Regions from separate parts of the Methylobacterium sp. ME121 genome, predicted to be linked through region 2. Evidence: predicted binding sites of a transcription regulator. Region 2 holds the regulator's gene; the other holds the start of a gene.
The links. The regulator PhoB, encoded in region 2, activates phosphate uptake and scavenging genes when phosphate is short. The targets are predictions, from matches to a motif close to TGTCATNNANCTGTCAT.
Positions count from the first base shown of each region.

Region 1: a site for PhoB is predicted at 3,229-3,245, ahead of ME121_RS06785 (UDP-2,3-diacylglucosamine diphosphatase). Genes of this name have one in related genera too.

Region 1 is NZ_BBUX01000006.1:9,990-15,963, forward strand. It holds gene ME121_RS06770 (methyl-accepting chemotaxis protein) at 1-553, shown strand, start outside; gene rnhB (ribonuclease HII) at 569-1,267, opposite strand; gene ME121_RS06780 (glycosyltransferase family 4 protein) at 1,306-2,352, opposite strand; gene ME121_RS06785 (UDP-2,3-diacylglucosamine diphosphatase) at 2,363-3,178, opposite strand; gene ME121_RS06790 (aminotransferase class V-fold PLP-dependent enzyme) at 3,698-4,906, shown strand; gene ME121_RS06795 (D-2-hydroxyacid dehydrogenase) at 5,010-5,954, shown strand.
Region 2 is NZ_BBUX01000024.1:52,651-58,624, reverse strand. It holds gene ME121_RS16555 (aminopeptidase P family protein) at 1-1,807, shown strand, start outside; gene ME121_RS16550 (protein-disulfide reductase DsbD family protein) at 1,939-4,113, shown strand; gene phoB (phosphate regulon transcriptional regulator PhoB) at 4,193-4,888, opposite strand; gene phoU (phosphate signaling complex protein PhoU) at 5,010-5,729, opposite strand; gene pstB (phosphate ABC transporter ATP-binding protein PstB) at 5,838-5,974, opposite strand, start outside.

The DNA.
Region 1 (5,974 bases), on a different contig from region 2:
GACGGCCGCCCTGGTGGCGGCGCTCAACGCGTCCGTCGCCCGGGTCGACGCCGTCGTCGAACTGATCGCCGGCATCGCCGCTCAGACGAACCTGCTCGCGCTCAACGCCACGATCGAGGCGGCGCGGGCCGGTCAGGCCGGGCGCGGCTTCGCGGTGGTCGCCACCGAGGTCAAGGAGCTGGCCGCTCAGACCGGCCGCGCCACCGACGAGATCGGCCGGCAGATCGGCGAGATCCGGACCGTGACCGGTCAGGCGGTGCGGGCGATCGGCACGATCACCGGCCGGATCGGCGAGATCGACACCGTGGCCGCCGCCATCGCGGCCGCGGTGGAGCAGCAGGGGGCGGCCACGCGGGAGATCGTCCGCAACGTCGCCCAGGCCAGTGTTGGCACGCAGGAGGTGACCGGCAACATCGCCGGGGTGGCGCAGGCGGCCGACCAGACCGGGCGCGCGGCCGACCACGTGCTCACGGCCGCCACAGCGCTCACGCGTCAGTCGGAGGAACTCGCCGCGGAGGTCCACCGCTTCCTGGCGGGCGTCCGGGCCGCGTGACCCGTCTTGCCCGGCTCAGTCGAACCCGCGGGTGAAGCTGAGCCGGTGATGCGCGCTGCGCCCGAGCTGCGTCAGGCCGGCGCGGTGGACGGCCGTCCCGTAGCCGACGTTCCGCTCCCAGCCGTAGCCGGGATGGCGCCGGGCGAGGCGCCGCATCAGCTGGTCCCGGAGCACCTTGGCGACGATCGAGGCGGCGGCGATCTGCGGCACGAGGTGGTCGCCGCCGATCACGGCGCGGCCGGGCAGGCCCGGCAGGGCGTCGCGCCCGTCGACCAGCACGGGCGCGGCGAGGCCGAGTCGCGCCACCGCCCGCGCCATGGCGTCGAGGGTCGCGCCGCGGATGTTGATCCGGTCGATCAGGGCGCGCGATCCCGCCGCCACCGCGACCCGCGCGTGGGCGCGGATCAGGGGCGCCAGCCGCTCCCGCACCGGCTCGGGAACGCGCTTGCTGTCGTCGAGGGCCGCGAGCAGGTCGGGCGGGATCGCCGTCGGATCGAACCAGACCGCGGCCACCACCACCGGTCCGCAGAGCGCGCCGCGCCCGACCTCGTCGCAGCCGATCGCCGCCGGATACGCGGCGGCCCGGGCGGGATCGAACGGGCCAGCGCCCGGGGACCGGGTCCTGACGGACGCGCGCGGTCCGGCGGTCGATCCAGTGGGCGGTCCGGCGTGCGGCTTGGCGTGCGGCTTGGCGAACGATTTGGCGGACGGCATCGCGCCGTCCTGCCATCCCGCGCGGGCGCCGTCACGCGTCAGGCGGCGTCCCGGGTGCTCCGGGCACCGCCATGCGCCTCGACGATGTTGCCGAAGAACTGCCGGGCGCTCACGTCCCAGCCGCAGCGCAGCGCCTCGGCCCGGCACTCGGCGCGCGACAGGCGCAAAGCCGCCAGCGCCGCGACCCGCAGATCCGGGTCGAGCACCCCGACCCGGGTGCCGCCGACGACGTCGTTGGGGCCCGGCACCGGGAAGGCCGCCACCGGAAGGCCGCTGGCCAGCGCCTCCAGGAGCACGATGCCGAACGTGTCGGTGAGGCTCGGGAAGACGAAGACGTCGCAGGCCGCGTAGACGGCCGAGAGGTCCGCGCCGGTGCGGGTGCCGAGGAAGCGGGCCTCCGGCGCGAGCGCCTGCAGCCGCGCGCGGTCCGGCCCGTCGCCGACCACCACTTTCGTGCCGGGCAGATTGAGGCTCAGGAAGGCCGCGACGTTCTTCTCCACCGCCAGCCGCCCGACGTAGAGGAACAGCGGCCCCGGCAGGCCGGCGAGTTCCGCCGGCGCGGGCGTCCCGGGCTCGGCCGGCCGGAACCGCTCCGTGTCCACGCCCCGAGTCCAGCGCATCAGGCGGCCGAAGCCCCGCGCCGCGAGCTCGCCCTGGAGCGAGGCGGTGCTGACCATCGTCCCCCGGGCGGCGCCGTGGAACCGGCGCAGATACGCGTAGGACCACGCCTCCGGCACCGGGGCGCGGGCGGCGAGGTATTCCGGGAAGCGCGTGTGGTAGCTCGTCGTGAAGGGCAGGCCGTGCGCGAGGCAGTGCCGGCGCGCCGCGAGGCCCACCGGCCCCTCCGTGGCGATGTGCACGTGGCTCGGCCGCTCGGCCCGCCAGCGCGCCGCCACCCGCTCGCGCCCGGCATAGGCGAGGCGGATCTCGGGGTAGCCTGGCAGCGGCAGCGAGCGGAAATCCGCCACCGACAGCAGGGCCGTGGCGAAGCCGTGCTCCGGCGCGCGGCGGACCATCTGCTCGAGGGAGCGCACGACGCCGTTCACCTGGGGGTGCCACGCGTCGCTGGCGATCAGGAGCTTCACGGCGGCGCCCTCACGCCACCGCGCGCCGGCCCGGCAGGGTCTGCGGCACGATCTCGGCCGCCCGCGCCCGCAGGAGGCTCGGGTAGTGCAGCACCTCGATGCGGCCGTCGTAGTGCTCCACGAGCCCCGTGCAGGATTCCACCCAGTCGCCGGTGTTGAGGTAGCGCAGGTCGCCGATCGGCCGGTCGGCCGCGTGGTGGATGTGGCCGCAGATCACCCCGTCGGCGCCCTGGCGGCGCGCCTCCTCGGCCAGGATCGTCTCGAAGCGGCCGATGAAGCTCACGGCGTTCTTGACGCGCAGCTTCGCCCAGGCGGAGAGCGACCAGTAGGACAGGCCGAGACGCCGCCGCACCTTGTTGATCAGCGTGTTGAGCGAGAGCGCCAGCGTGTAGGCGCCGTCGCCCAGATGGGCGAGCCACGGCGAGTGGCGCACGACCATGTCGAACTGGTCGCCGTGGATGACGAGGTAGCGCTTGCCGTCGGCCGCCTCGTGGATCGCGGTCTCGGCCAGCTCGATGCCGCCGAAGCTCGTGCCCACGTAGTCGCGCAGGAACTCGTCGTGGTTGCCCGGCAGGTAGACGATCCGCGCGCCCTTGCGGACCTTGCGCAGGAGCTTCTGCACGACGTCGTTGTGCTCCTGCGGCCAGTACCAGCCCGAGCGCAGCTGCCAGCCGTCCACGATGTCGCCGACGAGGTAGATCGTGTCGGCGTCGTAGTCCTTCAGGAACGACAGCAGCAGGCCGGCCTGGCAGCCGCGCGTGCCGAGATGCAGGTCGGACAGGAACAGCGTCCGCACGCGGACCGGCATCTCCTCAACCTCGGCCACGGCACCCTCTCCCGGCGGCTGTACGGTGCCGGGATCCAGAGCGCGATCCGATCTCAGTTTGATGACGCGGGTTCGGACGGGGCGGAAAGACTTCGGTGTGCGGTGCCGCGAAGCCTCTCAACCGGAGCTCGACTTCGTTGCGTCGCACAAAAAATTTTTTTGGCAAGTTCCGGAAGTTTTTCCGGTTTTCCTTTCGAGCTTCACCGCCTCATAATACCAAGAACCGGCCGCTCGGCACGAGCACGGCCGGACCTTGACAGGAAGGCGGCGAGGACGGCCCTGGAGCCGTTGGACGGGACGGCAATTCGGAGGCGACCGGCGCGCGGGGGCGCGCCGCGACGCGAGCGGCGTGAGGCCGCCTGCCGCTCCGCGGAGACCCCCCGATCACGGCAGAGGATGGCGTTCGAGGGGGTGCGGCGCGAGCCGCTTTCGACGGCGCCGGACCGACTCCCTGAGGACGCTTGGACAACCCGGCGCGGGTTCACGCCCGCGCGCAATGGACTTTTCGGAGGAAACATCATGGCCGCAACCCGGCGCCCCGGTCGCAACCACCTCTTCATCCCGGGTCCCACCAACATCCCGGAGCGCGTCCTGCGCGCCATGCACGTGCCGTCGGAGGATCACCGGTCGCCGAGCTTCCCCGAGCTGGTGAAGCCGCTGCTGCAGGACTCCAAGATGGTGTTCGGCTCGACCAACGGGACGGTCATCCTGTTCCCGTCCTCGGGCACCGGCATCTGGGAATCGGCCCTGTCCAACACCCTCTGCCGCGGCGACAAGGTGCTCACCGCCCGCTACGGCCAGTTCAGCCACCTCTGGGTCGACATGGCCCAGCGCCTCGGCCTCGACGTGATCGTCCAGGAGGAGGAGTGGGGCGCGGGCGCCGACCCGCAGAAGATCGAGGAGGCGCTGCGCGCCGACAAGGACCACGCCATCAAGGCCGTGATGGTCGTCCACAACGAGACCGCCACGGGCGTCACCAGCGACATCGGCGCGGTGCGCAAGGCGATCGACGCCGCCGGCCACCCGGCGCTGCTGTTCGTGGACGGCATCTCGTCGATCGGCTCGCTGCCGTTCAAGATGGACGAGTGGGGCGTCGACTGCGCCATCGCGGGCTCGCAGAAGGGCTTCATGCTCCCGGCCGGCCTCGGCCTGATCTGCATCAGCCCGAAGGCGCTCAAGATCGCCGAGGGCGGCACCGGCCGCAACGACCGGCTCGGCCACGCCTACTTCGCCTGGAAGGACCAGCTGGCCGCCAACGCCACCGGCTACTTCCCCTACACCCCCGTCCTGCCGCTGCTCTACGGCCTGCGCGAGGCGCTGGCGATCGTGAAGGAGGAGGGGCTGGAGAACGTCTACCACCGCCATCACGTGCTCGCCGAGGCGACCCGTCAGGCCGTGGCGGCCTGGGGCCTCAAGCCCTGCGCCAAGGAGCCCAAGTGGAACTCCGACACGGTCACGGCGATCGTGGTGCCGGAGGGTGCCGACGCCGCCAAGGTGATCACCCACGCCTACGAGCGCTACAACCTGTCGCTCGGTGCCGGCCTGTCGAAAGTCGCCGGCAAGGTGTTCCGCATCGGCCACCTCGGCGACCTGAACGAGCTGTCGCTGCTGGGCGCCATCGCGGGCGCCGAGATGGCCATGCTCGATTGCGGCATCAAGGTCACGCCGGGCTCGGGCGTCGCCGCCGCCTCCAGCTACCTGCGCGAGAATCCGCTGCATAAGGCGTGAACTGCGCACGCGATCGGGGCGGGACCGGGTTGCCGGGCCCGCCCCGACGCGCAAGTAAGAACAAGACTATCGAGGAAACCGCCCGTCGTTCGAGAGGGGTCCTATGACCAAGAAGATCGTGTTCCTGGATCGTGAGTCCCTCGATGCCAGGGTCCGACCGTTCAACTTCCCCCACGAATACGTCGAGCACGAGTCGACCTGGACGCCGGAAGAGATCGTCTCGCGGCTCCAGGGGGCGGAGATCGCGCTGATCAACAAGGTCCCGATGCGGGCCGAGACGTTGAAGCAGCTCCCCGACCTGAAGCTGATCGCGGTCGCCGCCACCGGCACCGACGTGGTCGACAAGGCCCAGGCCAAGGCCCAGGGGGTCACGGTCGTCAACATCCGCAACTACGCGTTCAACACCGTGCCGGAGCACGTGGTCGGGCTGATGTTCGCCCTGCGGCGGGCGATCGTGCCCTACGCCAACTCGGTGCGGCGCGGCGACTGGGCGAAGTCCAAGCAGTTCTGCTACTTCGATTACCCGATCTACGACATCGCCGGCTCGACCCTCGGCATCGTCGGCTACGGGGCGCTGGGCAAGTCGATCGCCAAGCGCGCCGAGGCGCTCGGCATGAAGGTCATCGCCTACGACGTGTTCCCGCAGGACGGGCTCGTGGATTTCGAGACGATCCTCACCCAGTCCGACGTGATCACGCTGCACGTGCCGCTGACCCCGGACACCAAGGGGATGATCGGCGCCGCCGAGCTCAAGAAGATGAAGAAGAGCGCCATCCTCATCAACACGGCCCGGGGCGGGCTGGTGGACGAGGCGGCCCTGCTCGAAGCGCTCAGGGACGGCACCATCGCGGGCGCCGGCTTCGACGTGGTGGCGCAGGAGCCGCCCAAGGACGGCAACATCCTGTGCGAGGCCGACCTGCCGAACCTGATCGTCACGCCGCACGTCGCCTGGGCGAGCAAGGAGGCGATGCAGATCCTGGCCGACCAACTCGTCGACAACGTCGAGGCGTTCGTGGCGGGCAAGCCGCAGAACGTGGTCGAGAGCTGAGGGCGGCGCGCAGCGCGCCA
Region 2 (5,974 bases):
GCGCTTCCAGAGCTTCGACGACCCGAGCCACCGGAAGGGCGCCGAGCGGATCGAGGCGCTGCGGGCGGCCCTGCGCGAGACCGGGCTCGACGGCTTCGTCGTGCCGCGGGCCGACGAGCACCAGTCCGAATACGTTCCCGCCGACGCCGAACGGCTCGCCTGGCTCACCGGCTTCACCGGCTCGGCCGGGACGGCCGTGATCCTGATGGAGTCGGCGGCGCTGGTCGTCGACGGGCGCTACACCCTGCAGGCGCCCGAGCAGGTCGATACCGGCCTCGTCACGGTGGTACCGCTCGCCGAAACGACGCCGGAGGCCTGGATCGGCGCCAACCTGCGGCGCGATCAGGTGCTCGGCTACGATCCGTGGCTGCACACGCCGGACGGTCTGGCGCGCCTGGAGCGGGCCGTGACCCGCGCCGGCGGCGCGGTGCGGGCGGTGCCGAACCTCGTCGACGCGGTCTGGGCCGGGCGGCCGCGGCCGCCGGCCGGACCGGTGGTGGTCCACCCGGACGCGCTGTGCGGCGAGGCGTCCGCCGACAAGCTCGGCCGGATCCGGGCGGCGCTCGCCGAGGGCGGCTGCGACGCCCTGGTGATCTCCGACCCGCACAATCTCGCCTGGGCCTTCAACCTGCGCGGGGCCGACGTCGGCCACACGCCCCTGGCGCTGGGCTACGCGATCCTTCCGCGCGAGGGGCCGGCCCGGCTGTTCCTCGTCTCGCCGAACGTCGATCCGGCCCTGCGGGCCGCGCTCGCGCCGGTCGCCGAGATCCTGCCGCGGGCGGACCTGGACGACGGGTTGGCGTCCCTGGCGGGCGTGCGCGTCCGCCTCGACGCGTCGACCGGCGCCGTCGCCCTGAAGGAGAAGATCGAGGCCGCCGGCGGCACGGCCGATGTCGGCAAGGACCCGATCACCGGCATGAAGGCGGTCAAGAACGCCGCTGAGATCGCGGGCGCCCGCGCCGCCCATGTCCGGGACGGGGCGAGCGTCGTGCGCTTCCTCGCCTGGCTCGACGGGGCGGCCGCGGCCGGCGGCCTCACCGAGATCGCCGCCGTCGAGGCCCTGGAGGATTTCCGGGCCACGGGCGGCGACCTGCGCGAGGTCTCCTTCCCCACCATCTCGGGATCCGGACCGAACGGGGCGATCGTCCACTACCGGGTGAGCCGCGCCACCGACCGGACGGTCCGGCCGGGCGAGCTGTTCCTGATCGATTCCGGGGCGCAGTACCCGGACGGGACCACCGACATCACCCGCACGGTCGCGGTCGGCGCGCCGAGCCCCGAGATGCGCGACCGCTTCACGCGCGTGCTGAAGGGGCACGTCGCCATCGCGCGGGCGGTGTTCCCGGTCGGCACGACCGGCGCCCAGATCGACGCCTTCGCGCGGGCGCCGCTCTGGCAGGCCGGTCTCGACTTCGACCACGGCACCGGTCACGGCGTCGGCGCCTTCCTGTCGGTGCACGAGGGGCCGCAGCGGATCGCCAAGACCGGCACGGTGGCGCTGGAGCCCGGCATGATCCTGTCGAACGAGCCGGGCTACTACGCCCGCGGCGCCTACGGCATCCGGATCGAGAACCTCGTCCTGGTCGAGTCCCGCGCGATCGCGGGCGGCGAGCGCCCGATGCTCGGCTTCGAGACGCTGACGCTCGCCCCCTACGACCGCCGGCTGATCCGGCCGGACCTGCTCGAACCCGGGGAGCGGGCCTGGATCGACGCCTACCATGCCCGGGTGCGCGAGACCCTGGCGCCCGGGCTCGACACCGCCGCGCGCGACTGGCTGGAGCGGGCGACGGCGCCGCTGGAGGGGTGAGCCGGCCGCACGGGACCCCGGACGGGACCCCGGACGCGGTCCATGGTAAGACCCGGCGCCACGGAAACGCCCGCGCCGGGCGAGAGACGCCGCGCGTGAAACCGCGACCGCCCCGCGCGCGAAGGGACAGCATGATCCGCCGCCTCGCCATCCTGATCCTGGCCCTCGCCGCGAGCCTCTCGGCCGCCGCGGCGCAGGGGTTTCCGCAGGGCTTCCGCACGCCCGCGGACCTCGTGCGCGCGAGCCTCGTGGCCGAGCCCGCCGCGGTCGCCGGCGCGCAGCCCTTCACGCTGGCCGTGCGGATGCAGATCAAGCCCGGCTGGCACGTCTACTGGCGCAATCCGGGCGATTCCGGCCTGCCCCCGGAGGTGACCTGGACCCTGCCGGCCGGCTTCAACGCCGGCGCGATCCGGTGGCCGGCGCCGGAGCGCATCCCGATCGCGACCCTCATGAACTACGGCTACGAGGGCGAGGTCACGCTCCTCGTGCCGGTGACGCCGCCGCCGAGCCTCGACCCGGCGGACCCGGTGCGGATCCAGGCGAAACTGACCTACCTCGTCTGCGAGACCGAGTGCGTCCCCGGCTCGGCCGACCTCGCCCTGACTCTGCCCGTGGGCAAGGCCGAGCCGGACCCGGCCAGCGCCGCGCTGTTCGCGCGCGCGCGCGCCGCGCTGCCCGTGCCGGCGCTCTGGCCCCTGCGCCTGTCGAGCCAGGGCGACACCCTGCGCCTCGATTTCGCCGCGACCGGTCTCAAGCCCGAGGCGCTCCGCAACGCCGCGTACTTCCCCTACGCCGAGACCGCGATCGACAACGCCGCCGCCCAGGTGATGACCGTCGACGAGACCGGCCTGCACCTGACCCTCGCGCGGAGCAGCCCGACCGATCCGGTGCCCACCGCGCTGCCCGGCGTCCTGACGGTCGACGAGGTCGACGCCGCCGGGACCCGCCGGCTCGCCTTCGCGTACGGCGACGAGCCGGTGCTCCCGGCCGCCGCGGCGCCGGCCCCGACCGCGCCGAACCCGGCCTCGACCGCGCCGGCAACCTCCGACTTCGACGCGCTGACCCTCGCGACCGCCGCGGCCTTCGCCTTCCTCGGCGGCCTGATCCTCAACCTGATGCCCTGCGTCTTCCCGGTCCTGTCGATCAAGGTCCTGAGCCTCGTGCGGCACGCGGGCGAGGGGCCGGCCCGGCTGCGGCTCCACGGCCTCGCCTACACGGCCGGCGTCCTGGCGAGCTTCCTGGCGCTCGCCGCCGCGCTGATCGGCCTGAAGAGCGGCGGGGCCGCGATCGGCTGGGGGTTCCAGCTGCAATCGCCCGCCGTGGTCGCGGGGCTCGCCTACCTGCTGTTCGCGATGGGCCTGAGTCTCTCCGGCGCGGTCCATGTCGGCGGGCGGCTCGCCGGCCTCGGCGACGGCCTCACCCGGCGCGCCGGCCTGAGCGGCTCGTTCTTCACGGGCGTGCTCGCCACCCTGGTGGCGACGCCCTGCACGGCGCCGTTCATGGGCTCGGCGGTGGGCTTCGCGCTGACCCAGAGCGCCGGCGTGGCGCTCGCCGTCTTCGCCAGCCTCGGCCTCGGCCTCGCCCTGCCCTTCCTGCTCCTGACCCTCTGGCCGCCGGCCCTGCGGGCACTGCCGCGGCCGGGCGCCTGGATGGAGACCCTCAAGCAGGTGCTGGCCTTCCCGGTCTACGCCACCGTCGCGTGGCTGATCTGGGTGCTGGCGCAGCAGGTCGACCCGCGCGGGCAGCTGGCGGCGCTGATCGGCCTCGTGCTCGTGGGCTTCGCCGCCTGGGCCTGGGAGCACGGCCGCGCCGCCGCGCCGCGGACGGGTCGGATCGCGCAGGCCGCCGCGGCGCTGGCGCTGATCGCGGTCGCCTCCCTCGCCGTCACCCTGCCCCGGAGCAGCGCCGCGCCGGCGGCGCAGGCCGCCGCCGACGGGGTCGAGCCGTTCACGCAGGCGCGCCTCGACGCCCTTCTCGACGCGCACCGCCCCGTCTTCGTCGACATGACCGCCGCCTGGTGCATCACCTGCGCGGTCAACGAGGCGACCTCGCTCAACACCAGGGCGGTGCGGTCCGCGATGGCCGAGCGCGGCGTGACTTACATGAAGGGCGACTGGACCAACCAGAACCCCGAGATCACCCGCCTCCTGGAGAAGCACGGGCGCAGCGGCGTCCCGCTCTACCTGCTCTACACCGGGACGGGGGAGCCCCAGGTGCTCCCGCAGATCCTGACCGAGGGGACGGTCCTGGCGGCGCTGGAGGCGGTGCCGGCCGCCGCGGGACGGAGCGCGGCGCTGGCGCGCTGAACCCGTCCGCGGTCTCGGGCGCCTGAGCAGAGACGGCGCGCCGGAGCGATCTGTCGCTCCGGCAGTCCATGGGGCCTCCTCAGGCCTCGAGCGAGAAGGTCTCGTCGAAGGCGTAGCCCGAGCCGCGGACCGTGCGGATCGGGTCGGCCTGGCGCGGGCCGTTCAGCGCCTTGCGCAGCCGCCCGACATGCACGTCCACCGTGCGCTCGTCGATGTAGACGTCGTGGCCCCAGACCCCGTCGAGGAGCTGCTCGCGGGAGAAGACCCGGCCCGGCGCCAGCATCAGGAATTCCAGCAGCCGGAACTCTGTCGGGCCCAGATGCAGCTCCTCGCCGCCGCGACGGACGCGGTGGCCGGTGCGGTCGAGCTCCAAATCGCCCGCCGCCAGCCGGTCCGAGACGTGGGCGGGCTTGGCCCGGCGCAGCAGCGCGCGGATCCGGGCGAGCAGTTCCGGCACCGAGAACGGCTTGACGATGTAGTCGTCGGCGCCCGTGCCGAGACCGCGGACGCGGTCGCCCTCCTCGCCCCGGGCGGTGAGCATGATCACCGGCAGGCGCTCGGTCTCCCGGCGCGCCCGGATCCGGCGGCACAGCTCGATCCCGGAGAGGCCGGGCAGCATCCAGTCGAGCAGGACGAGGTCCGGGATCCGCTCCGCCAGGAGCAGCTCGGCGTCGTCGCCGCGCGCCGCCGAATCCACCAGGAAGCCCTCGGCCTCCAGGTTGTAGCGCAGCAGCGTGGTCAGCGCCTCCTCGTCCTCGACGATCAGGACTTGCATGCTCACGTTCGACGACTCGTTCTACCGGCGGTCCCGCGGATGGTGCAGGAGGCGCCGCCCGGCCTCAACCTGCACGGTTACTGGCCCCGGCCATGCCCGCAGGAAGGCCGGGGTCGGGGGCTCACGGCGCCTGGAGTCCGTCCACCGTCGCGTAGTTCGACGCGTCGTTCTTCGGCCGGTCGCCCGCCAGGGTCTCGCCCGTGGCGAGGTAGTGGATCGTCTCGGCGATGTTGGTGGTGTGGTCGCCGATGCGCTCGACGTTCTTGGCGCAGAACAGCAGATGCGTGCAGAACGAGATGTTGCGCGGGTCCTCCATCATGTAGGTCAGGAGCTCGCGGAACAGGGAATTGTACAGGGCGTCGATCTCACCGTCGCGCTCCCAGACGTCGTGGGCCGCCTGGACGTCGCGGCTCGCGTAGGCGTCGAGCACGTCCTTGAGCTGGCCCTCGGCGAGGTCGCTCATGTGGCGCACGCCGAGCACGATCTTCTGGGCCGGAGCCTGGTCGGAGATCGCCACCACGCGCTTGGCGACGTTCTTGGCGAGGTCGCCGATCCGCTCGAGATCGCCGGAGACGCGGATCGCCGAGATGGTCTCGCGCAGGTCGATCGCCAGCGGCTGGCGCCGGGCGATCAGCAGCACGGCGCGCTCCTCGATGTCCCGCTGCAGCGCGTCGAGGCGCTTGTCGGCGAGGATCACCGCCTGGGCGAGCGTGTCGTCCCGGCGCACGAGGGCATCGGTCGCCTCCGCGGTCATCTTCTCGGCGACGCCGCCCATCTCCGAGATCGAGCGACGCAGGTTCTCCAGGTCGGTGTCGTAGGAGGTGACGATATGGCCGGGCATGGCGGATCCTTCGATGGGGTCCCGGGGACGGCCCTCCGGGAGGTTTGCGGATCCGCCGACGCGCCGGAGACGCGAGCGGCGGTCCCGGGACCGGAGCGGCCCGGCAGACTAGCCGAAGCGGCCGGTGATGTAGTCCTGCGTGCGGCGCTCCGTCGGATTCATGAACATCCGGTTGGTCGGACCGAACTCGACGAGCTGCCCCAGATACATGAAGGCGGTGAACTGCGAGATGCGCGCCGCCTGCT